DNA from 3 places in the Brevibacterium sp. OS20 genome. Region 2 is predicted to be linked to each of the others. Evidence: riboswitches for the same ligand, from Rfam matches in the RefSeq annotation. Region 2 holds a riboswitch; each other region holds the start of a gene.
The links. Region 2 has a riboswitch for thiamine pyrophosphate ahead of ACVZTU_RS03695 (TenA family protein). Riboswitches for the same ligand answer to the same signal wherever they lie in the genome.

Region 1 (7,707 bases), 290 kb from region 2:
CATCGGACCCCGCATCGGATCCGGCGCCCGTTCCGGCAGAAGGGTCGCTACCCGCGGAGTCTGCCGCAGCCGCGCCCGCACCGGACTGGTCCATCACCCTCGGCAGAGTCGAGGTGTCGCTGGGCACGGCCGGGCTGGTCGCACGGGTCGGTCCTCCGCCGTTCACGCCAGAAGCAGCAACGGCACCAGCTGACTCACCGTTGTCGACCTTGCTGAGCAGGTCGAATGTCTCGGCTGCGGGGCCGGCCTTGATTCCGGTCTTCAGGGATACGGTCACCCAGCCGTCGTCGACGGTGAACGTGCCGGGGGCGTCGGTCCAGGTCGATTCGGCGTCGAGCCAGTGGAGTCCGACGACACTGAGCCAGCCGAACGGTTTCGCAAGGGCTGAGTTCCGTGAGTCGCGCCAGGTGTTCCACTCCGTCACGAACTGGTTCACGTCGAACACTCCTTGCCGTCGCTGGTGCGGTCGCAGGGTCGCTGCCCCCGCCTGATTCTCGGACCCGGTGGCAACCCGGCGTCTGAGACCTGATCTTCTTCACCTCCAAACTACCGCAAACGATAGGCTGGGGAAATGAATGAATCACTCCCGAGACCGGATGTGGCCGCGACGACAGCGGCCGACCTCGGCGACTTCGTCAGCGCATCTCCCAGCTCCTACCACGCGGTGGACACCGCGGCGAAACGCCTGGAAGAGGCCGGTTTCTCCCGCCTCGACGAGTCCGTTCCCTGGGCGCTGACGCCCGGAACCGGGCACTACGTCATCCGCGACGGCGCGCTCATCGCGTGGATGAATCCCACCGTCACCGAGGCGGCTCCCCGGTTCCGCGTGTTCGGTTCCCACACCGACTCCCCGGCGTTCAAACTCAAACCCGGCGGCGAGTTCACCGCCGAAGGCACCCGGCAGGTCGGGGTGGAGATCTACGGCGGGCCGCTGCTGAATTCGTGGCTCGATCGTGAGCTCGCGTTCGCGGGTCGGCTCGGCCTCGCCGACGGCAGCATCGTGCTCGCCCGCACCGGGCCGATCGCCCGCATCCCGCAGCTCGCGATCCACCTCGACCGGCAGGTCAATGAGGGTCTGACCTTGGACAAGCAGCGTCACACCGCTCCCGTCATCGGTCTGGCCGACCTCGCCGAGGCGGACATCATCGAACTGCTCGCCGCCTCTGCCGGGGTCGATGCCGAGTCCGTCGTCGGCCACGATGTCTACACGATTCCCGTTCAGGAGCCGGCCCTCTTCGGTGCCGCCGAGGAGTTCTTCGCCTCGCCGAGGCTGGACAACCTCCTGTCCGTCCACGCCGGCGTCACCGCGCTCACCCAGCTCGATGCCGACGGGCTCGACGGCATCCCACTGTTCGCGGCGTTCGATCATGAGGAGATCGGGTCGAATTCGCGCTCGGGCGCGTGCGGTCCGTTCCTCGCCGACGTCACCGAGCGCATCGTCGCCTCCTTGCTGCCGCAGTCGACGCGCAGCGATTATCTCGCGTCGATGTCCACCTCGGTGTGTGTCTCCTCCGATGCCGGGCATGCTGCCCATCCGAACTATCCCGAACGGCACGATCCGCATGTCCGCCCCCGCCTCGGCGGCGGTCCCCTGCTCAAGCTCAACGCTCAGCAGCGCTACGCCACGGATGCGGTGGGCACCGCCGTGTGGTCACGGGCGTGCGCGGCCGCCGGGGTCGAGTACCAGGATTTCGTGTCGAACAATGCGATGCCCTGCGGGTCGACGATCGGACCGCTGACCGCGACCCGGCTGGGCATGACGACCGTTGATGTGGGCCCGGCTCTGTACTCGATGCACTCGGCACGCGAAATGGTCGCGGTCTCCGACGTCGTCGCCCTCGGCGCCGCTGCGAAGGCGTTCCTCCAGGGCGGCTGACCCCATTCCCGTCGCTCAAGGAGCCACGGTTGTCCTCACTGCGTCAGTCGTGATAGGAATGGCACGACCCCACGGGAGCCCGCTGCAAGGGCTGAGATCGGACTGGATCGTCCGAGACCGTAGAACCTGATCCGGTTGATACCGGCGTAGGAAGTGAGGACTGCAGATGACTGCATTCACCCCTGAAACACCTGCCCCTGCCACGACTTCGTCTGACGCAGATTCGCACGACCAGTTCACCCTCGAGCAGTATCCGACGCATTCGCCGGCATGGGTCGAGGACGAGGAACACGACATCCGCGTTCCCGTGACCCGCATCGAGCTCGAGGACTCGAACGGTCGGGCCAACGATCCCGTCGACGTCTACCGCACCGTCGGGCCGGGCAGCATTCCGGAAGAGGGACTGCCCGCTCTGCGATTCCCGTGGATCGAGAACCGCCTCGACACTGAGACGTATGACGCCCGCGGCCACCGCATCGCCGATGACGGTCGTGCCGCCGTCCGCCGAGGTGCCCCGTCGCAGCAGTGGAAGGGACGCAAACCGGTCCCCCGTCGGGCCAAGTCCGGCCGCACGGTGACCCAGATGCACTACGCAAAGCAGGGCATCATCACCCCGGAGATGCGGTTCGTGGCGCTTCGCGAGCAGTGCGATGTCGAACTCGTGCGCGCCGAGCTCGCCTCCGGTCGCGCGATCATTCCGAACAACATCAATCACCCCGAATCCGAGCCGATGATCATCGGCAGGGCGTTCCTCGTCAAGATCAATGCGAACATCGGCAATTCCGCGGTCACCAGCTCCATCGCCGAGGAGGTGCAGAAGCTGCGGTGGGCCGCGAAGTGGGGTGCCGACACCCTCATGGATCTGTCGACCGGCAATGACATCCACACCACTAGGGAGTGGATCATCCGCAATTCGCCGATCCCCATCGGCACCGTCCCGATCTATCAGGCGCTGGAGAAGGTCGACGGCGATGCGAACGCGCTGACCTGGGAGATCTATCGCGACACCGTCATCGAGCAGTGCGAGCAGGGTGTCGACTACATGACCGTGCACGCCGGTGTGCTGCTGCGCTACGTTCCTCTCACGGCTGACCGGGTCACCGGGATGGTCTCACGCGGCGGGTCCATCATGGCCGGCTGGTGCCTTGCCCACCACGAGGAGAACTTCCTCTACACCCACTTCGATGAACTCTGTGAGATCTTCGCTCGCTACGATGTCGCTTTCTCGCTCGGCGACGGACTGCGGCCGGGTTCTATCGCCGATGCCAATGATGCCGCCCAGTTCGCCGAGCTCGACACTCTCGCCGAACTCACCGAACGCGCGTGGGCCCACGACGTCCAGGTGATGGTCGAAGGGCCCGGGCACATTCCGCTTCACCTCGTGCGGGAGAACGTCGAACGTCAGCAGGAGCTCTGTCACGGTGCGCCGTTCTACACCTTGGGTCCGCTGGTTACGGATATCGCGCCCGGATACGACCACATCACCTCGGCGATCGGGGCGACGGAGATCGCCCGCTACGGCACGGCGATGCTCTGCTACGTCACCCCGAAGGAGCATCTCGGGCTGCCCGACCGTGACGACGTCAAGACCGGGGTGATCACGTACAAGATCGCCGCGCATGCCGCCGATATCGCGAAGGGCCACCCGGGGGCGACGGCCCGCGATGATGCGCTGTCGAAGGCTCGATTCGAATTCCGGTGGCGGGACCAGTTCGCCCTCGGCCTCGATCCGGAGACCGCCGAGGCGTTCCACGACGAGACGCTGCCGGCGGAACCGGCGAAGACCGCGCACTTCTGTTCGATGTGCGGTCCGAAGTTCTGCTCGATGCGCATCTCCCAGGACATCCGCGATACCTACGGCAGCGCCGAGGCGCAGGAGGCCCTGGCGGGAATGCAGCAGAAGAGCCGCGAGTTCCTCGCATCGGGCGGAGAGGTCTACCTGCCCGATCCGACCGTCGGCCTGCGGGAAGGCTGAGTCCGGCTCCGGGCCGGATCCCGCCCGTCGGCCCTCAGAACAACTGAGGAACGAGGGCCCCGGAGAATCCTGGCTGCGGGCCGCGCTGCCCGCCATGCGAAGCGTGGAGCTCCGCTCCTCGTCAGCGTCGTTCAAGGCGGAGCGCGCCTATCGGACTGTACACAGATCGACAGACGCGCCACGCCTTGAACGAGCGGTTGGGCAACTCGCACTTACTTATTCAGCTCGTCCAGTGCTTTCTGCGAGCCCGGGTGCAGCTTGATCGGCTCCGGCGGTTCGGCGGTGTCGAGGTTGATCTCCTTCGCCGCGGCATGCACCTTGACCAGGTCGTCCTTTTTGTCGAAGAGGAGCTTCGTCAGAGCGCAGGCCGTGCCTTCGTCCATGTCATTGCGGACCATGAGCACGTTCGGGGTGACGATCGTCTTCACCGTGTCGACGCCCTTGTACGTGTCACCGGGGATCTCTGCCACCTCGTAGACGGGGTTGATCTCCTTCATCTTCCCCTCGAGGTCGGAGATGTCGAGGATCTCGACGTCCTTGCCGTTCGAGGTGAAGAGATCGGTGACTCCTGCCGTGGGCAGTCCGCCGGACCACACCATGCCGTCGATGGTTCCGTCCTTCATCCCGTCGACGGTCTTCGACAGGTCGAGGCGCTGTTTGGTCACGTCCCCGTCCTTGAGTCCGGCCGATTCGATGAGACGGTTGGCGATGACCTCGGTGCCGGACTTCGGCGAACCGGTCGAGATCGTCTTGCCCTTGAAGTCCTCGACCGAGTCGATTTCGGCATCCTTGCGCACGACGACGTGAGTGAAGTTGTCGTAGATGCGCGAGAGCGCGGAGATGTCCTCGGCCTCCTTGAAGTCCGCATCCCCCGACACTGCGTCGGCAGCGGTATCGGCCAGGGAGAACGCGATGTCGAAGTCGCCGCTGGACAGCTGTTGGAGGTTCTGCACGGAGGCGCCGGTCTCCGACGCTGTGGCCTTGAGGTCGGAGTTGTCGGAGATCACCTGTGCCAGACCTCCGCCGAGCACGTAGTACACGCCGGTCGAGTTGCCGGTGGCGATGGTGATCTGCCCCGAGGCGGCGGTGCAGCCGTCTCCGCCTTCTGCGGCGGGCTCGGCTTCGCGCTTGCCACCGCATGAACTCATCGTCAGCACTGCGGCCAGGGCCGCAGCGGCGATTGTGAACGTCCTTGTTCGCTTCATGGACTTCGTCCCTTTCTCAGTTGGTCCCGGCCGGTGTTCCGGACGAGGGTGGTTCGGTGGAAAATCCGTCACCGGATCCGTCCGCTTCGGCTGTACTCGGGTCGACCGCATTCGCCGGTGCCTCGTCCTTCGCCGAGGCGGCCGCTCCTGTCACGGTTCCCGTCGCCGAGGCGGCCGGTCCAACCGCAGTTCCCGTCGCCGAGGAGGTCGCCGGCTTGCGTCGGAGGATGAGGTGGATGACCACGGCGAGGGCAAGGGCCGCGAAGCCGACCATCATCGACAGCGGCTGCAGGTAGAGGAGCGCGCCGGCGGCGAGGAAGCACAGGATCCGCTCGGGCCAGCCGGCGCGGCAGATGATCCATCCGCCTGCACCCGCGGCCAAGGCAGCGACTGCGCAGGCCGAGACGAGGAAGGTCCAGACCGCGCCGAAGAACCCTCCCTGAGCGACCAATGCGGCACCTTCGGGGGTGAAGGTGAAGGCCAGGGGGACGAGGAATGCGGGGATCGCGTACTTGCAGGCCTGCCACATGGTGGCGATGACGCGGCCGCCGGTGATCGCCGAGGAGGCGACCGCCGCCAGTGCGGTCGGCGGGGAGACCTCGGAGAGGACTGCGTAGTAGAAGATGAACATCGCCGCGGCCGCCTCGGGGACTCCGAGGGTGATCAGCGCAGGTCCGACGATGACCCAGCTGATGATGAACGAGGCGGTCACCGGCACCGCCAGACCGAGCACCGTCACGGCAACTGCGGCGAAGATGCAGGTGAGGATCAGGATGACCGTCGGATCATCCGAGAATGCCTGCGCTCCCTTGATGAGGATGTCGGAGATGACCTGGCCGAGCCCGGTCTTCGTGATCGTCGAGACGATGATGCCGGCGGCGGCACACACGCTCGTCACCGGCAGAACCGAGCGGATGCCCGTCGACAGGGCCCCGTAGAACACGTCCCAGACGGCGCGGAGGATCGTGGCGGGTTCGCCTCGGCGGGCGAGGATGATCTCGATGATGCCGAATCCGATGCCGACGAGCGTCGCGTAGACGACGGCTTTGAACGGTGCCATGCCGAGGGCGAGGAAGACGACGATGATGCCCAGGGAGATGAAGTGGTAGAAGCCCTTCTTGAAGATCGGCCATGACCGCAGCCCCGGCGGCGGCGTGTAGTCGACTTCGATCTTCCGGGAGTCGATTTCGATGGCGAGGAAGATGCCGAGGTAGTACAGGAGAGTGGGCACGACTGCCCACAGAAGGACGAGTCCGTAGGAGACGTTGAGCAGCTCGGCGATGATGAAGGCCGCGGCACCGAGCGTCGGCGGGGACAGGATGGCGCCGATGCCGGAGGCGGCAAGCATACCGCCGGCGTTCTCCTTCGGATAGCCGGCTCTTTTGAGCACCGGCCAGGTGACCGCGCCGAGCGAGACGGCCGTTGCCGTGCCCGAGCCGGAGACCGTGCCGAGGAGGAATCCGGACAGTGCCACGGTGCGTCCGGGGGCTGCCTTGGATTTCTTGAACAGGGAGAAGCTGAGATCGATGAAGAAGCTGGCGGCGCCGGTCTTGTCGAGCACGGCTCCGTAGATGGTGAACAGCACGATGTAGGTCGCGGCCACGTCGAGTGGGATTCCGTAGAAACCGGAGGCGTCGTTGTACAGGGCGTTGACGATCTGGTCGAAGTTCTGCCCGGCATGCGAGCCCGGCCAGTTCACGGGGATATAGGAGCCGTAGTAGCTGTAGAGGAAGAAGACGATGCAGAAGATCGGCAGGATGAGTCCGGTGGTTCGGCGGGTCGCTTCGAGGATGAGCAGAAGCAGGACTCCGCCCATGACGACGTCCAGGCCGGTCAGCGAACCCTGCCGGTTGAGGAATTCGTTGAATCCGCCGGAGAAGAACGGCAGCACCGGATAAGCACAGGTGAGGAAGGTGATGACGACGAGTGCCCAATCGATGATCGACGGGTTGTCGTTCTTCGCCCGTCTCCGCTTCGGCGATGTCGAGGATTTCGCCGAGGCGACCCCCGCCTCGGTGCCGGCCCTACCCTTGCCCCCTGCGCCGTCCGTCGAAACCGCCTCGGCCGCTTCCGCGGCCTTGTCCGCCGCTTCGGCTTTGCGACCGAATCCGGGCCGATAGCAGACGAAGACCAACGGCAGCACGAAGGCGAGGAACCACATGAGGTAGAACTGGTTGCCCTGCCGCAGAGGGAAGAACACCTGGTTGAGCACGAAGAGCGAGACGACGAAGCAGACGATGCCGACGCCGAGGTCGAGTCTGCGCGTCAGCGTCCGCTGCGGCAGCTCTTCGTCGTATTGAGCGATGAGCTCGTCGACGTCGGTCTGCTGCACCGGGTCTGTCGAAGCGGCCTCGGCAGTGCGTCCGGACATCCTCATCCTTCCAAATGTTCGAAAGAGAGCAGCCGCGATCACCGTCGACCAGCGCCGCTCGATCACCTCAATGTGAACTCCCTCACAATATACCGAGGCGCTGACATGACCAGGTCTGCCGACCGCGCGTTCGAGACCCTTGATGGGATCGTTATCCGCAGTACCGAAGAATGAGAATCCCCGAGCCGCTCCCCGGTGTCCTTTTCAGCGTCGTTCAAGGCGGGACGCGCCCATCGAACGGTACACAGACCGACAGACGCGCCACGCCTTGAATGAGCAG
Region 2 (7,707 bases):
GATGCGCGCATCCGTGTGCACGGTTCCGCCGTGGGCTTCGAGGTCGGCGACGAGGTAGTCGATGATCGACTGCGATCCGCCGATGGGGGAGGGCCAGCCGCCCGCGTGGGCGACGGTAGAGAGCATCGTGGCCGTGGCCGCGGTGCCCATCGCCGGCAGCCCACCGATTGCGTGCGCGGCGACACCGGTGAACAGGGCCTGGGAGGATTCATGGGAGAGCGGAATGTTCCACGCCGGACTGGCCTGGGACAGGAGCCGCAGGCCGAACTTCACGACGTTCGCGATGCCGGGAAGATCGCGCAGGGTCTCCGGCACAGAACGTTTGTCACCGAGGGAGAGCCAGATCGCGTCATCGACCCGGTCGAGCAGCGGAGCGAAGAAACGCCGCCATTCCGGTCCTGCCGCGCCGAGGTGGTCGACCGTCTTTTCGAGATCGTGGAAGGCCAGCGCGGCGGGTTTGCCGTCGAGGGGCTGGGCGTAGGAGATCTCGGGGGTGGTGAACTCGAGGCCGCGGGCACGCAGGTCGAAGTCGACGAAGAAGGGGCTGGCGATGGCCAGTGGGTGGACGGCCGAGCAGATGTCATGAGTGACGCCGGGGGCCAGACCGAGGTCGAGGGTGCGTGCACCGCCGCCGATCGTCGGCTGAGCCTCGTAAACTTCGACGCTCAGCCCGGCGCGGGCCAGGGTGACGGCGGCGGCCATGCCGTTGGGACCACTTCCGACGACGACTGCATCTACACCTGTGCTCATGGGGCCAGTCTAGGTCAGTGAGATGGACGGCTGCGGCGTGCGTTCCCTGGCGGCTCAGTTGTCGTACACGTTGTCGAAGAAAGCGCATTCGAGGTCGACGGCGTGCCGCCACACGCGGGTCAGGGACTCGGCGGCTTCGGCGTCGCCGGAGGGGAAGACGCGTTCGAGTTCGTCGACGAGGAACTGCACCCACCCGTGAAAGGCCTCGCCTCGGTGGAGATCGATCCAGCCTCGGTGAATATGTCGCGGCGGCATGTCCATCCGGGACTCGGCCCAGTCGAGATAGAGCCATTCGGCGACAACGAGGACGACGAGCAGCTGCGGATACGACGCCGAAGCGACTGACGAGTCCATGAGATCGCGGAACCCAACCGTCGGGGCGGTCAGTTCCGGGTGGAGATAATCGGCTGTATCGACTCCCAACTCGGCGAAGGAGTCGACGAAATAGGTGTCCTCATCGGCGACGAGCATTCCCAGCTGTCGGGCGAACCGCAGCTTCGCCTCGAGTTCATCGGCGTGGGCCACGCACGCGCCGAGCATCGACAGAAACGACTCGAAGAACTGATAGTCCTGCACCAGATAGTCGCGCATCACGGCGTCGTCGATGCTGCCGGCGAAGAGATCCTGGACGAATCTGTGTTCGACGGCTCCCGCCCACTGCCAGCTGGTCGAACTCACCAGTGCTGATACCGCTCCGTCGGCGTCCACGGTGATCGATGTGTCGAAATCTGTGGTGGTCATTGCTTGTCCACTCCCTCCGCCGGTGCTCACCGGATCAGGTTCAAAGGGTCTGCATGCGCACTCTCAGCGCCGGTCCTTTCGGCGCTCCCCTGTAGCACTTCGACACTATCATCGGGATAAGGTGTGCTGTCAGAGCGAACGGGCCAGGGCTGGCAGATCAGGGCCGGTCGGGCCCGGACCGGCGGATCAGGGTCGGCCGGGCCCGGACCGGCGGATCAGGGTCGGCCGTTCCAGATCGCGATTGTCGAGCACCCATGTGGCGTTTTCCCACGGAGCAGCCTCGGCGAAGTAGAGTCGCTGACCACCGACGTAGCGGCGATTCGACTCATCCTCTGGATCGGCATCGAAGGCTCCGGCAAATCGCTCGTTTCCTCGTGGGACCGAGACTTCAAACGGAACATCGACCCAGATGCTCGCATCCCAGAGATCCACAAGCTCGGGACGATGGAGGAAGATTCCCTCGACCAGGAGGACGCAGTCGTTCGGCAGGCTCCGAGGTTCGGGCGCTATCGGCCGATCCTTGTCGACGTCCCACACGGCTGGAACGACCGAGTCGCCTCGTCGAAATGGTTCGACGACGGATTCGACGAAAGCTCCGTAATCATAGGAACGGCGATAGAAAGTGTCTGGCCCCTTGCCTTGGGCGTACCGGATCGCCCGAGGGTGGTGGAACGCGTCGATGCTGATGGCGGTGACCCGGCGGTCGGAATCTTGTCCAGGAACGTCCGCAGCGGTCTCGGCCAAATTCACGAGCTCGTGAGCGAGCATCGTCTTCCCCGCACCGTCGACCCCATCGAGGGCCACGAGAGCGCGTTGCCTAGGCCGGACTGCGCGGAGATCGGCGAGCAGGTGACGTAGGACCGTGTCCCGGGACCTCACCTGGATGCGGACCCGGCGAGCGGCACGGACGGTGGGGCCGCCTTGGCGAGGGCATCGGCGATGAAATCGGCGATACGGTCCGCGGCAGGCTGACGGCCTGCCGACTGTTCGGCGGACTCGACGGACGGGTTGTAGTTCGTGTTCGTGTTGATGTCGTAGACGACCTGACGGCCGTCGGCGGTCTCGATGAACTCGACGCCGGCGATCTCGATGCCGAGGTCGGCCAACAACGTCTCGAGCCGAGCGATGAGCGGTGTTCCGGCCGTGATCTCCTCACGGCGGGCGAACTGGGGGACCGCCTCGACGTCGGGATCGGCCCCGGCACCCGGAATCGTGCAGGCATCGGCCGGGCACAGCTCGAATGACCCAGCTGAGACGTCGACGCGCACCGCATAGTGGAAGCGTCCGCCGATGACTTCGGCACGGGTGATGAACGGCTGGGCAGGCTGCACATATTCCTGGATGAGGGTGATGCCGTCGATCGGCGCATTCGCTCCACCGGGCGCGAACTCATCGGCGACCGCCTCGAGCTCGGCGTGGGAGTCGAAGCGACGCACACCGAGGCCCTTGCCGCCCTGATTGTGCTTCGTGATGAATGGGGGAGTGAAGCCGGCCGCGGCGTCGACGAGCGCCCGCGGTCCGAACGCGGCGGCGGTGCGCGGAACATCGAAGCCCCGGCCGGCCAGCTCGCGATGCTGACGGACCTTGCTCACCTCGAGCTCGTAGACATCGCGTCCGTTGATGACTCGGCGGCCGGCGGCGGCGAGCCAGTCGAGGACCGCACGCCCGTACTCCTTCACATGCGGATCGGTCCGGGTGTGCGCCGACGCCGACAGCCGCGACCAGAACACCCCCTGTGGGGGCTCGGCGTCGAGATCGATCGTGGTCTCGGGCAGCAGCCATTCGACGTGTGCGACGCCGAGGCGGTCGAGCGCATCCGTGAATGGTGCGATCCATTCCGGATTGTCGTGGATGATGTGCACCGTCGGAGTGCCGCCGACGGGCAGGGCATGAGAACTCATCGCGAACCTTCATCGTGGAGCCGGTGCGGCCGAGAGTACGCGGAAACATCGGCGGATCTGCTCAACAATCCTACGCCCTGGTGTCCAGCCCTTCGCTGTGTCAGTGCGGCGGCGTAGACTCGGGGCATGGCTATCGCAAAGCAGCCCGTTGTCGTGCTCGACGCCCCTGACGCCGGTGAACTCGCAGAGTTCTACGGCAAACTCCTGGACTGGTCGGTCACCGTCGAAGAAGACGGCACCTGGGCAGAAGTCGTCTCCAATTCGTGGCCGCCGATCTGCATCCAGCAGGTCGAGGACTACCACGCACCCAGCTGGCCCGGGCAGGCCCACCCGCAGCAGATGCACCTCGACGTCATGGTCGATGACCTCGACGTCGCCGAGGAAGCCGTGCTCGAGATCGGCGCAGGCAAGGCCCCAGAGCAGCCGGGAGAGACGTTCCGAGTGTTCCTCGACCCGGCCGGCCACCCGTTCTGCCTGTGCAAGGGATGACCGGCCCCGCCCAGAGCTGATCCGGAGAGACCGACGGCGCTGATACGCGCCGGCTCAGACCAGGTCGGCCTCCTCGTTGAGCTCCTGGGCGAGGTCCTTCGCCTCTTCCTTCGACGCCGCCGACGGAGTCGAACCCCACAGCGGACGACGATTGCTCTCAGGCACGAAGTGGATCGTGACGAGCCCGATGACTCCAGCGGCCATGAGGTAGATCGCCGGCCACATGAGGAATCCGGTGGCGTTGATGAGCGAGGTCATGACGAACGACGTCGTGCCGCCGAACAGCGAGATCGAGACGTTGAACGCGATCGCCAGTGCACCGGCGCGGACCATCGTCGGGAACAGCGACGGCAGAGTCGAGGGCATCGTAGCGCTGAAGCAGATGAGGCTGAGCCCCATGATGAGCAGCCCGAGGAAGACCACGAAGTCGTTGTGCCCGCGGATGAGCCACAGTGACGGGAACGAGAGCACGATGAGCGAGAGCGCTCCCGCGCGCACAACGGCCTTGCGGCCCAGCCTGTCCGAGAGCTTGCCGATGACCGGGATGAGCGCCAGACAGCAGGCCATGACGATGATCTGCAGGACCTGCGAGGTCAGTTCTGAGACTCCGCCGCTGCCCTGGAGGTCCTCGACCATCGGGAAGTACACGGGAATGAAGGAGGTGAGCATGTAGTTCGTCACGTTCCACGCCAGCACCAGACCACAGCAGGCCAGCAGGTTCGGCCACAGCTTGAAGATCTTCTTGAACTCGCCCTTGGCGTGGTTCTTCTGCTCCTCCTGTTCGGAGAGCTTCTCCATCTCCTTGTAGGCAGGAGTGTCCGCGAGCTTCGTGCGCAGGTAGACGCCGATGAAGCCGAGAGGCAGAGCGACGAAGAACGGGATCCTCCAGCCCCACGACTCGAGGAACTCGGGAGTCGAAACAGCCTGCATGATCGTGGCGACGAGTGCACCGAGGACGTAGCCGGTGAACGTTCCGACCTCGAGCAGGCTGCCGAGGAAGCCGCGGCGCCGGTCGGGTGCGTATTCGGCGATGAAGGTCATCGCATTCGAGTACTCGCCGCCGGTGGAGAACCCCTGGAGCAGACGGCAGGCCAGCAACAGGAACGGTGCCCACAGGCCGACGGTCGCATAGTCGGGGATGACACCGATGAGGAAGGTGCCGGCAGCCATCATGATCATCGTCATCGCCAGCACCTTGTTGCGCCCGACCTTGTCGGCCAAAGGGCCGAACACCAGACCGCCGAGCGGACGGACAAGGAAGGCGACGGCGAAGAGTCCGGCGACGATGACGGTCCCGATCGGTCCTGAGTCCTCCGGCAGAAAGATTCCCTCAATCACGACGGCGAGGTAGCCGTAGACACCGAAGTCGTACCACTCGGTGATGTTGCCGATGGCCGCGGCGCCGATGGCCCGCTTCGTCACATCGGGCTTGGTCACTGTGATCTCTTCCGGCCGCCACCGCCGGCGGACATTATCCGGTCCGAACATGTCCCTCCCTCCGATTGCCGGTGAGAGGCTTGCGGGAACGCGACCCGGGCGCGAATCCACAGAGTCTGAGAATCACGCGCAGTCGTCTCCGCGAGCCCCTCATCGTTCTGGTTGATGTCGTTGCTCTCAGCCAGGTCGCCCCGACGAAAAACACCACTCAAGGCTAGTCCTCTCAGCTCTCATGGCAACCCCGATTGCGCGGGAACCCCCGATCTCAAGGTTGTGAACAGCCCGTCGCAGGTCCGTCTAAAGTGGTTCCATGCGCGTTCTCACCAGCTTTGATGATCGTGATCCCGTTCCCTGGGCCAACGGTGCCGGGGAGACGACCGAGCTCGTCTCCCTCGCCGACTCCGAGAACCTGACCCCGCTTGCGCGGCCGTGGCGACTGAGCATCGCACGGCTCGATCGCACCGCCGAGTTCTCCGCCCTGCCAGGGATGGCGCGCACCTTCCTGCCCACCGCCGAGGTGGTGCTGTCCGTCGACGGTCGAACACACCGCATTCCCCGGCTGACTCCGCTGCGCTTCCGCGGGGACCGAGCCGTCGTGCTCACTGAACTGGATGAGCCGTGCTTCGCAGTCAATCTCATGGTCGCTCAGGCGGATTCGGTCGACCCGCCTCGGCGAGGGCTGGTGATGATCGGCCCCGACGAGGAACACGCAGTGAGAGCGGACGACGGCGCCGCCTTCCTCCTCACCCTCGCGTCGAGCCCGGACCGCCCGCGTTTCCAGCTGTTCGAACTCACCGGTTCCGACGGTCCGGCGGACCGCCTCGGCGGAGTCCTCCTGCACTGAGGGAAGACGGGGTCCACACGGCTGGGGAAATGGTGTGAAGCGCGTGTCTGCCGCATCACACCGGTCGTCGTTCTCGCAGGTCACCACGCCTACCCGCGGTCGGCTGGGTCAGCGATCTCCCAGACTGCGAGGGGGTGGGTCAGGATGCCCGCACACTCGAGTCCGATACTGGTGAGAAGTACGTGTTTATGGAGGACCATTGGCATCGAATCACGGCGAAACCGACCAGACGGACAAGCAGCGGACGACTCCCGGCAGTGAGGCTCCGCCGAGCGCGCCGCGGCACTCTCAGACTCTGCCGCTCATCACCGAGGAGATCGCGGAGAGGCCTCGGACCGAGACGGCGCCGACCGAGCATGTCACTACTCCGGTGATGCCGCCCAATCCGATCCGCCGTGACGATCGGACCGGAGCAAGTCCGGCGAAGAGCGTGTCGACGGAGACCGTGGGCACCGAGGGCGGGCAGCGGACCGCCTCGGTGCCGTCGAGGGACGGAAGCCAGGCGGAAGAAGCGGCTGGCGGTGCCGACGAGAAGAAGTCCGAAGGGCGAATTTCAGCCACCCAGCTGATCGCGGGTGCCGGTGCCGCGGCGACCTCCTCGGTCATCGGCGGTCAGCTCGGCGTCGCCGGCACCGTCGTCGGCGCGGGCATCGCGAGCATCGTCACCGGTCTCGCCGTCACCCTCTACGGCCGCAGCCTCGACAAAGGCAAGGAGAAGATCCAAGAGGTCGGCTCCAAGCTGGCCCCGGCCGTCAAGGCGAAGATCGCAAAGAACCCCACCGCGAAGACCGCAGCTGTCGATCAGACACTTGCCGAGGATTCGGCCTTCGCCCCGCCGGAGCCCACCAGTGGCCATGCGACTGCGTCAGCCGCCTCGGTGCCGCACGACAGAACAGCCGAAGACGGCGACAGCAGTGAAACCGAGAGCGAGCCCCGCTCCTGGTGGCAGAAGCTGCGACGCAAACGAGTCCTCTACCCGTTGACGATCGGCGTCGCCGCCTTCGGAATCGGACTCGGCGCGGTCGTCGTGGCCGAGAACTTCACCGAAGCCGATATCTCACCGGGCACCTCGCAGATCTCACGATCAGTGACCGGACAGTCGACGAACGACGAATCCGTCACCGACGACGGAACCTCGAACTCCGGGAGCGCAGGAGACGAATCGTCGAGCGGATCCGGGTCGAGCGCCGACGGCGGTCAGAGCTCATCGAACAGCGGCTCGAACACGCAGAACGGTCAGTCCACCTCGGCGGGGGAGACCGGCACCGAAGGTGCGGCCGAGGGCCAGGACTCTCAGGGTACGGACACGACGACGGGCACGAGCGATTCCACCGGCGGTTCGACGAGCACCGACGGCACCGAAACGAGCAGCGGTTCCACCTCGACCGATGGCACCGGCAGCACCGGGGACACCAGCGGCGGCACAAACAGCAGCACAGGCTCCGGATCCGGCTCGGACGGTTCGGACAGCGGTTCCGGCAGCGGCTCGTCGGGTTCGGGCGGATCCGGAACCGGCGGCTCGACCGGCGGTTCCGGTGGTGGGTC
Region 3 (7,707 bases), 1.9 Mb from region 2:
AGGTCGGCGACCGGCAGCAGGTGGGTGCGCACGGCCTCGACGGCATCGGTCTCGAGGAGGCGGTGGCCGGAGGTCGCGATCATCACCGGGTCGACGGTATAGAAGCCGAGCCGGCCTTCGGCGGCGCGATCGACGACGAGTTCGACGAGGTCACGGCTGCCGAGCATCCCCGATTTCGTCGCATCGACGGGCAGGTCGCCGAGCACGGAGTCGAACTGATCGGCGACGAAATCGACGTCGATCGGATAGACGCGGGACACACCGTGCGTGTTCTGCGCGACGAGGGCGGTGATGACGGTCGTGCCCATGGTCTTCCGCGCGGTGAAGGTCTTGAGGTCGGCATGGATTCCGGCACCGCCGGAGGGATCGGTGCCGGCGATGGACAGGGTGATCGGCGGGCGGGTTGTCACTGTGCACTCCCGGCGTATGCGGCGAGCAGCTCCTCTGCTGCCGTCTTCGGATCGTCGGCCATGCAGATCGCCGAGACCACGCAGATCCCGATCAGCCCACGTCCCTGCAGGTCAGGGGCACGATCGGCGTTGATGCCGCCGATCGCGACCGCGGGGATGCCCGCTTCTGCGACCAGTTCCCCGAGGCGGTCCGGTCCGATTCCGCCGGGGGCGTCTGCTTTCGTGGAGGTGTCAAAGACCGGTCCGATGCCGACGAGGTCGACGACTCCGGAGTCTCGGGCGGCGGCGAATTCGTCGCTGTTCGCGGCCGAGAGACCGATGAGCGGTTCCGCACCCAGGGCGGCGCGCACCTCGGCGACGGTGGTGTCAGTTTGGCCGACGTGGATGTGCACGTTCTCGCCTTCGTCGATGAGGCGGCGGGCCACCTCGACGCGGTCGTTGAGGACGACGGGGACCGTGCGGTCGGTGTCGCGGGTGGCGGCGTCGACGGCGGCGATGACCTGGCGGGTGAGCGAATAGAAGCCTGCATCGTCGATGTCTTTGTCGCGGACCTGGACGATGCCCACTCCCCCGGCGACGGCGGCCTGCACGGTTTCGGCGACGCTGCGGCCGGCGGCCTCGCATTGCGCGGAGTCGGTGACGAGGTAGAGGCGCGTGTCGATTCCGGCGAAGCGGTCGGCCGAGCCGTCTCGGTCGTTCGCGGTCGCGCCGTCGTCAGCCGGGTTGTCGGCGATGTGGGCGGATCCGGCGGTCATGCCTGGACGCCTTCGCCGGCGGTGAGCGTGTCGAGGCCGATTCTCGCCTGTGCGAGTCGGTCACCGTCGACGGTGTGGAGTGCGTCGAGAAAGTTCACCGAGTAGCTGCCGGGCCCCTTCGCACCATCGGCGGCGAGTTCCCCGGCGACCGCGAAGTGGGCGTGGGCGGCGACGACGGCTTCGAACTTCGCCGAGGCGTCCCCACCGTTCGCGGACTGCTCAGTGGCGTTGACGGCTGAGACGTCGGCGTCGGGGTCGGCGAGTCCGGCTCGGGCGGCGGCCAGGTAGGCGACGGTGACGGCACCGAGTGAGCAGCCGGTGCCGATGACGAGCGGCATGAACTCATGTCCACCTGAGATGCGGGCGACGTGGTCAGTGCCGTCGATGTGGGCGACGACGGCATCGGTGGGTCCGGAGACGGCGACGATGGCACCGGTCTCTCGGGCCAGCTTCGCGGCAGCGGGTAGGACGGCGTCGACTTCATCGGTGGAGTCGACTCCACGACCACCGAGTCCGACTCCGGCGAGTGCGGCGATCTCGGAGGCGTTGCCGCGGATGGCGGTCGGGTGATCGGCGGCGGCGCGGCGGATGCGGGAGGTGCGGAAGTCGACGGCGCCGACGCTTACGGGGTCGAGGACCCAGGGTTTTCCGGCGGTGTTGGCGACGTCGATGGCGGCATCGGCGGCGAGCAGCTGGTGGTTCGAGGCGGTTCCGAAGTTGACGAGGATTCCGCTGGCGATCCCGGCAAACTGACCGGCGTCTGCTTCGTGATCGAGCATTGCCGGGGAGGCGCCGATGGCCAGGAGCACGTTGGCGCTGAACTGCTGCACGACGGTGTTCGTGATGCACTGGATGAGTGGATTGCTTGCGCGCAGACGCGCATTCGCAGAACGCAGGTCGAAGTCAACCATGACGATCCCTTCGCTAGTATGGCCCAGATCAGGTTCGATGGGTGTTCTCTCAGCCTCGGTGTCCTCCGTGCGCAGCGTCTTGGTGCGAACGGATCCTCATGAGGCACCCCATGTCATTGGCTCCGACTGTATCAGCCCGGTCGGACACGGGCGACTCCATACTCTGCTTGGATGCTCAGCACCGACCGCTCGACTCAACGTCGCTGTATCAAGCTATGCATTGCGCGCTCGACGCTAAGGCGAGCGGTCGGCAGAGAGAGCTTAACGCCCCACTACCCGCGCCCGACGTACCTCTGACCGCGGCGGCTGAGCGCATCGATGACAACTGCGGTGAGCAGAACAAGTGCGGTGATGATCTGCTGTGCATCGGAGTTGAAGCCGATGAGGTAGAGACCGTTGTTGATCGCACCGACGACCAGAGCACCGAGCACGGCTGCCCAGGCGGTTCCGCGTCCGCCGAACAGCGAGGTGCCGCCGATGACAGCTGCAGCGATCGCATTGAGCAGGTCCTGCGTGCTCACCAGCGTCGATCCCGCATTTGTCGTCACACCGGTCTTGATGAAGCCGAACAATGCGGCCAGCACTCCGGCTGCCATGAACACGCTGATGCGCACCCAGGTCACGCGGATGCCGGCACGCCGTGCAGCTTCGACCTTTCCGCCGACGGCGTAGATGGAACGACCGTAGCGGGTCTTGCGCAGCACGAGGTCGATGATGATCGCAATGACGATCATGAGGAAGAAAGGCATCGCCAGACCGAAGTCCTGATTGACGAGGATGAGGAACCCGAACACGATCGCGGCCAGCAACACGATCCGCACGATCACAGAGGTCCAGCTCGGAGCGCTGAGACCCTCCCGGTGGCGGCGCAGCTTCGAATAGATGATGCCGCCGCCGAAGCCGATGATCGCGACGGCGCCGAAGATATAGGCCCAGATCGCAGGAAAGTAGAAGCTGGCGAAGTCGAAGGCGAAGGTGTCCGACATCGACAGGTTCTTCTGCGTGCCCAATGTCGTCAGAGTCAGACCGGTGAACGCGAGCAGACCGGCCAAGGTGACGACGAACGCCGGGATGCCGACGACGGCGAAGAACCAACCTTGAATCGCGCCGACGACCAGGCCGAGCAGCAGCATGATGACCAGCGCTAAGGCCGGCGGCACACCTTGCCTTACCACCAAGACACCGAGCAGCGAGGCGGCCAAACCGCCCAATTGCGCCAGAGACAGATCGATCTCGCCGAGGAGCAGGATGAGGTTGATGCCGAGAGCCAGGATCGCGAGGAACGCGACCTGAGTGGAGAGGTTGACTAGGTTGGCCGGAGAGATGAAGTTCGAGTCGGCCGACTGGAATACGATGACGATGACGATGAGTGCGAGGATGACCGGGAACGACCCCAGCTGCCCCTCTTTGACCCGGCGGACGAAGGTGCCGATCACGCCTTCGGAGGAGATCCGCTCATCGGTGATGAAGGAATTGCGGGTCATCGACGCTCACCCCTCCGTGCGGCGCGTTTGGTCACGACATTGTCGCTGGCTCCGGTAATCGCGGCGACCAGCACATCGGTGCGCTCGTCACCGGGGAAATCACCGGCGTCCTTGCCCAGCCGCAGCACGTGCACCCGGTCGCACACCGCCTGCACATCGGCCATATTGTGGCTGACGAGCAGCACGCCGAGGTCGCGTTCTTTGAGCCGTTCGATGAGGTTGAGCACTTCGGCCGTCTGGGCGACGCCGAGTGCCGCCGTCGGTTCATCGAGCATGACCAAGGATGGTTCGCCGAGGAGGGACCGGGCGATCGCGACCGTCTGACGTTGACCGCCGGACAGGGCCGCGATCGGTACGCGCACGCTCGGGATCTTTGCCGAGAGGCTGCGCAGCAGCTCCCAGGATTTGGCTTCCATCGTCACTTCGTCGAGGACGCCGCCGCGGGTCTTCTCATGTCCGAGGAACAGGTTGGCCACCACGTCGAGGTTCTCGCACAGGGACAGATCCTGGAACACTGTGGCCACTCCGGCTTTCTGTGCATCCTTCGGGGAGGAGAATCTCTGCGCCGTCCCGTTCATGATGAGTTCGCCGTCATCGGCGGCGTGAACTCCGGCGATGACCTTGATCAGGGTCGATTTGCCGGCGCCGTTGTCGCCGACGAGGCCGACGACTTCGCCGCGACCGACGCTGAGATGGATGTCGGTCAGGGCTTGGACTGCACCGAACCGTTTGTTGATTCCGCGCAGTTCGAGCACCGGCTCGCTGTCGCTGCCCGGCGTCCGCGTCGCCTCAGTTGCCGGGTCGGGTGTCTCTGGTGTCATCTGTTCCTACTTGTCGCAGTCGTTGACCCCGGCAGCCGGCGACCGGTGGCGGTCGCCGGCTCGAGGTCGGTCACGTCAGATTGTGAACGCGCACGCGCTCACTTCACGCCGGCATCGGCACAGAGCTTCTCCACCTTGCCTGTGCAGATGTCCTCGGCCTTGATCTGGTCACCAACGATGTCTTTGATGGTGTCGGTGGTGACGACCTTGGCTTCGACGAAGTCCGTGGGGGTGTCCTTGTAGGTCGTGCCCGCGTCGACGTCCTCGCCTGCGGCCAGGGCCACGGCGGCTTTGGCGGCGAACTCTGCCTGCGGTGGGATCGACTTGTAGATCGTGGCGTACTGGTCACCCTTGAGGATGTTCTGCAGACCGTCGACCTCGGCGTCCTGACCTGTCACGACGGGTTCGACCTTGGCTTTCTTCGTTGCGGCGATGACGCCGCCGGCGGTGCCGTCGTTGGCAGAGTAGATCGCGATCGGCTTCTCGCCCTTGCCCTGCAGCTGACCTTCGACCCACTGGCGGGCGTCGTCGGGGTTCCAGTCGAGGGTGTCGTGGCTGGCGGCGATGTCCACGCCTGCGCCCTTGAGGGTCTCTTCGGCGCCGGCCTTGAAGTCCGCGGCGTTCGGGTCCTTCGGATCACCATTGACCATCCAGACCGGTCCCGATTTCGGGTCGACGCCGGCGTCTTTGAGCCCGTCGAGGACGGCCTGGCCCTGCAGGTTGCCGATCTTCTTGTTGTCGAACGAGGTGTAGTAATCCGCACCTTCGAAGAAGCGGTCGTAGGAGATGACCGGGATCTTCTTCGCTTCGGCTTTCGACAGCGCGGATGAGACTGCGGAAGCGTCGACGGGGTCGAGGACGATGGCGTCGACGCCTTCGGTCACGGCCGCCTCAACCTGTTGCTGCTGCTGAGTCGCGTCCTGATTGGCGTTGCGGTATTCGACCTTCGCGTCTGGGTTGGCTTCTTTGAGGTATTTCTCGAAGTTCGGCTTGTCGAGCGACTCGTACCGGGTGGTCTTCGACTCGGGCAGCAGCAGCGCGATGGTGACGTCCCCGTCGCCGCCGGATCCGCTGTCGGCCTCGTCGTTTCCCTGGCCCTTCTGATTGCCGCAGCCGCTGAGCGCAAGAGCGCCGATCGCGACGGAGGCACCGAGGAGCGCCAGCTTCTTGTGGGACTTAAGGTTGTGCCTCATTGTGAACCTTTCAATCTTTCTGACAACGTTGTCAGGCTGTTGAATATGATTCGCTGAACGCCGCCTGCTGTCAACTGTTTCGACAAAAATCTTCAGCGGGTGTCCGGCGGCTCTTCACCGCTGCCACGAGCGATGACGCACAGCGCATTGTCGAAATCGGGCACGCCGTCGTCGACTCGATCGCGCCGGTTCGCCTCCCCCGCAATCGGGCCATCCCCTTCGCCGAGGCGGTCCCCGCCCTCGCCAGCATCGCTGGGTTCGACACCGACCCGGAGTCGTCGGACCGCCTCGGCGGCGAGGGATTCGACGTTGCGATCGACGACGGTGACATCGAGGAGTTCGGCCGTGGGGAAATCGTCGATGCCGACCAGTGCCGGCCATTCGCCGAGGCGGCGGCAGGCGTCGATGGCACCTTGGGTCACTGTGGCGGACAGGGTGATCAGGGCTCCGGGTGCGCTGCGGGAACCGAGCCAGGCGGCGACGACGTTCTTCGCGCTGGCTTCGTCGTGGGCGTCTTCGCGCATATAGGCGCGCCAGCCGACGCCGCGGCGGCCGGCGATGGCGTCCTGGATTCCCTGCAGTCGGCGGGTGGTGATGAGGCTGGGCGAATGGTCGCCGATGACGCCGAGTGCCATGTGCCCGTGAGCGAGCAGCTGTTCGGCCGCGAGGCGTCCCGCCTCACGATCGTCGCCTGCGACGATGCTGATTCCAGGGCCTTCGACCGCTGGGTCGAGGGAGACGATTCGAGTGCCCGGCGCCGAGGCGGCTCGTGCGTAGGTCTCGGCCGCCTCGGGGTGGGCGCGGATGACGATGAGCCCGGTCAGGTCGTTGGCGAGGCATTCGTCGAGGAAGGCTTCCTCTCGGTTCGGGTCGTCACCGACCACGGTCACCACCGGGCGCAGGTCGAGGATTGCGAGCTCGGCTTCCACTGCGGCGAAGGCACGTGATTGGAAGGCGTCACCGGCGTCCGAGAGGACGACGCCGATATAGGGTGAGCGGCCTCCGGCACGCAAGCGTCTGGCCGTGGGGTTGAGGCGGAATCCGAGCTCTTCGGCGGCAGCTTCGACTTTCTCCGCCGTCGAGGCGGCAACGTGCTTTTCGCCGTTGAGGACGCGGGAGGCGGTCTTGATGCTCACGCCGGCACGCGCAGCGACCGTGGCCAGGGTCGGCCGATCGTTCTGCTTCGCCATGCGCACACCTTTGAGTCTGAGAACCGGTTCGTGAATCTGCGCATCGACGCACAGGCAACCGTTGGAATGATACTAACCGCTCGCGCGGCGGACTCAGTTGTGCTGGCCTGTCACCGTCCGGTTGAAATCCAAGGCGGTCTCGACCCAGAATGCCAGCTGTTCGTCATCACGGACAGACTCTGCGCTCACGTTGATCCACCCCGGTCCCATGTCCCGACCGGTTCCCATCTCAGCTTGGGCAGCTTCGGGACGTTTGAGGAGCTCATCGTGACGGTCGGGATCGATGTGCGCCAGCAGATCACCCGTCTTACCAGCACTGACGATCATCTTCTCGTTGACCATGACCGCGCGGCCGCCGAACATCGAGACCTCTCGAACCACGGGCTCTTCGGCAATGAGCGCACGGATCCGTTCGATGAGTGAAGTCTGCTCGGGAGTCATACAGTGGTCTCCGGTCGGCTCTGCAGCAAAGGTCGGTTTCACTGTCAATGGTACTCGCCGAGGCGGGACTCCTTTCCGGAGTCCCGCCTCGGCGAGTGGCATGTTCTGCTGCGTCGAATCACCGACCGCTCAGCGCAGCGGCGAGCGCACGCACTGGCTCAGTCATCCTTCACTGAGCGCTCGAGTTGCCGTCGCTGTATCAAGTTATGCGACGAGCGGTCGCCGCTCAGGTGAGCGGTCGGCGTGGCCCCCTATGACTCAGCGAGCCACCGGGTTGGGCATCGTGCCCGCGTAGAGCAGTGATTCGGCTTGGTTGCCGATGTCGACCATCTGCTTCGTGTTCTTCAGCTGCAGCCGGTTGAGGCACGAATGAGCGAAGTGGTCGGCACGCAGATCCACGTCGCCGCTGACACCGCGCGCATCATCCGGGTGCTCCGCTTCGTAGTCGTCGAGGGTCTCGGCGACGATCGCCCAGAATCTCTCGGCCGGCAGCAGTCCATCG

Region 1: another riboswitch for thiamine pyrophosphate. It lies ahead of thiC (phosphomethylpyrimidine synthase ThiC); the one in region 2 lies ahead of ACVZTU_RS03695 (TenA family protein).
Region 3: another riboswitch for thiamine pyrophosphate. It lies ahead of thiM (hydroxyethylthiazole kinase); the one in region 2 lies ahead of ACVZTU_RS03695 (TenA family protein).

What each region holds. Positions count from the first base shown of each region.
Region 1 covers NZ_CM166367.1:586,906-594,612, reverse strand. The annotation lists gene ACVZTU_RS02545 (DUF1684 domain-containing protein) at 1-436, opposite strand, end outside; gene ACVZTU_RS02540 (M18 family aminopeptidase) at 572-1,876, shown strand; TPP riboswitch at 1,939-2,047, shown strand; gene thiC (phosphomethylpyrimidine synthase ThiC) at 2,043-3,851, shown strand; gene ACVZTU_RS02530 (TAXI family TRAP transporter solute-binding subunit) at 4,064-5,056, opposite strand; gene ACVZTU_RS02525 (TRAP transporter permease) at 5,073-7,427, opposite strand.
Region 2 covers NZ_CM166367.1:873,289-880,995, forward strand. The annotation lists gene ACVZTU_RS03690 (phytoene desaturase family protein) at 1-750, opposite strand, end outside; gene ACVZTU_RS03695 (TenA family protein) at 805-1,491, opposite strand; TPP riboswitch at 1,486-1,592, opposite strand; gene ACVZTU_RS03700 (nucleoside/nucleotide kinase family protein) at 1,678-2,295, opposite strand; gene ACVZTU_RS03705 (ATP-grasp domain-containing protein) at 2,367-3,392, opposite strand; gene ACVZTU_RS03710 (VOC family protein) at 3,519-3,881, shown strand; gene ACVZTU_RS03715 (MFS transporter) at 3,936-5,318, opposite strand; gene ACVZTU_RS03720 (HutD family protein) at 5,629-6,162, shown strand; gene ACVZTU_RS03725 (hypothetical protein) at 6,362-7,707, shown strand, end outside.
Region 3 covers NZ_CM166367.1:3,033,942-3,041,648, forward strand. The annotation lists gene thiD (bifunctional hydroxymethylpyrimidine kinase/phosphomethylpyrimidine kinase) at 1-410, opposite strand, end outside; gene thiE (thiamine phosphate synthase) at 407-1,165, opposite strand; gene thiM (hydroxyethylthiazole kinase) at 1,162-2,076, opposite strand; TPP riboswitch at 2,064-2,197, opposite strand; gene ACVZTU_RS13620 (sugar ABC transporter permease) at 2,349-3,560, opposite strand; gene ACVZTU_RS13625 (ATP-binding cassette domain-containing protein) at 3,557-4,381, opposite strand; gene ACVZTU_RS13630 (substrate-binding domain-containing protein) at 4,480-5,574, opposite strand; gene ACVZTU_RS13635 (LacI family DNA-binding transcriptional regulator) at 5,667-6,764, opposite strand; gene ACVZTU_RS13640 (TfoX/Sxy family protein) at 6,858-7,205, opposite strand; gene ACVZTU_RS13645 (GNAT family N-acetyltransferase) at 7,464-7,707, opposite strand, start outside.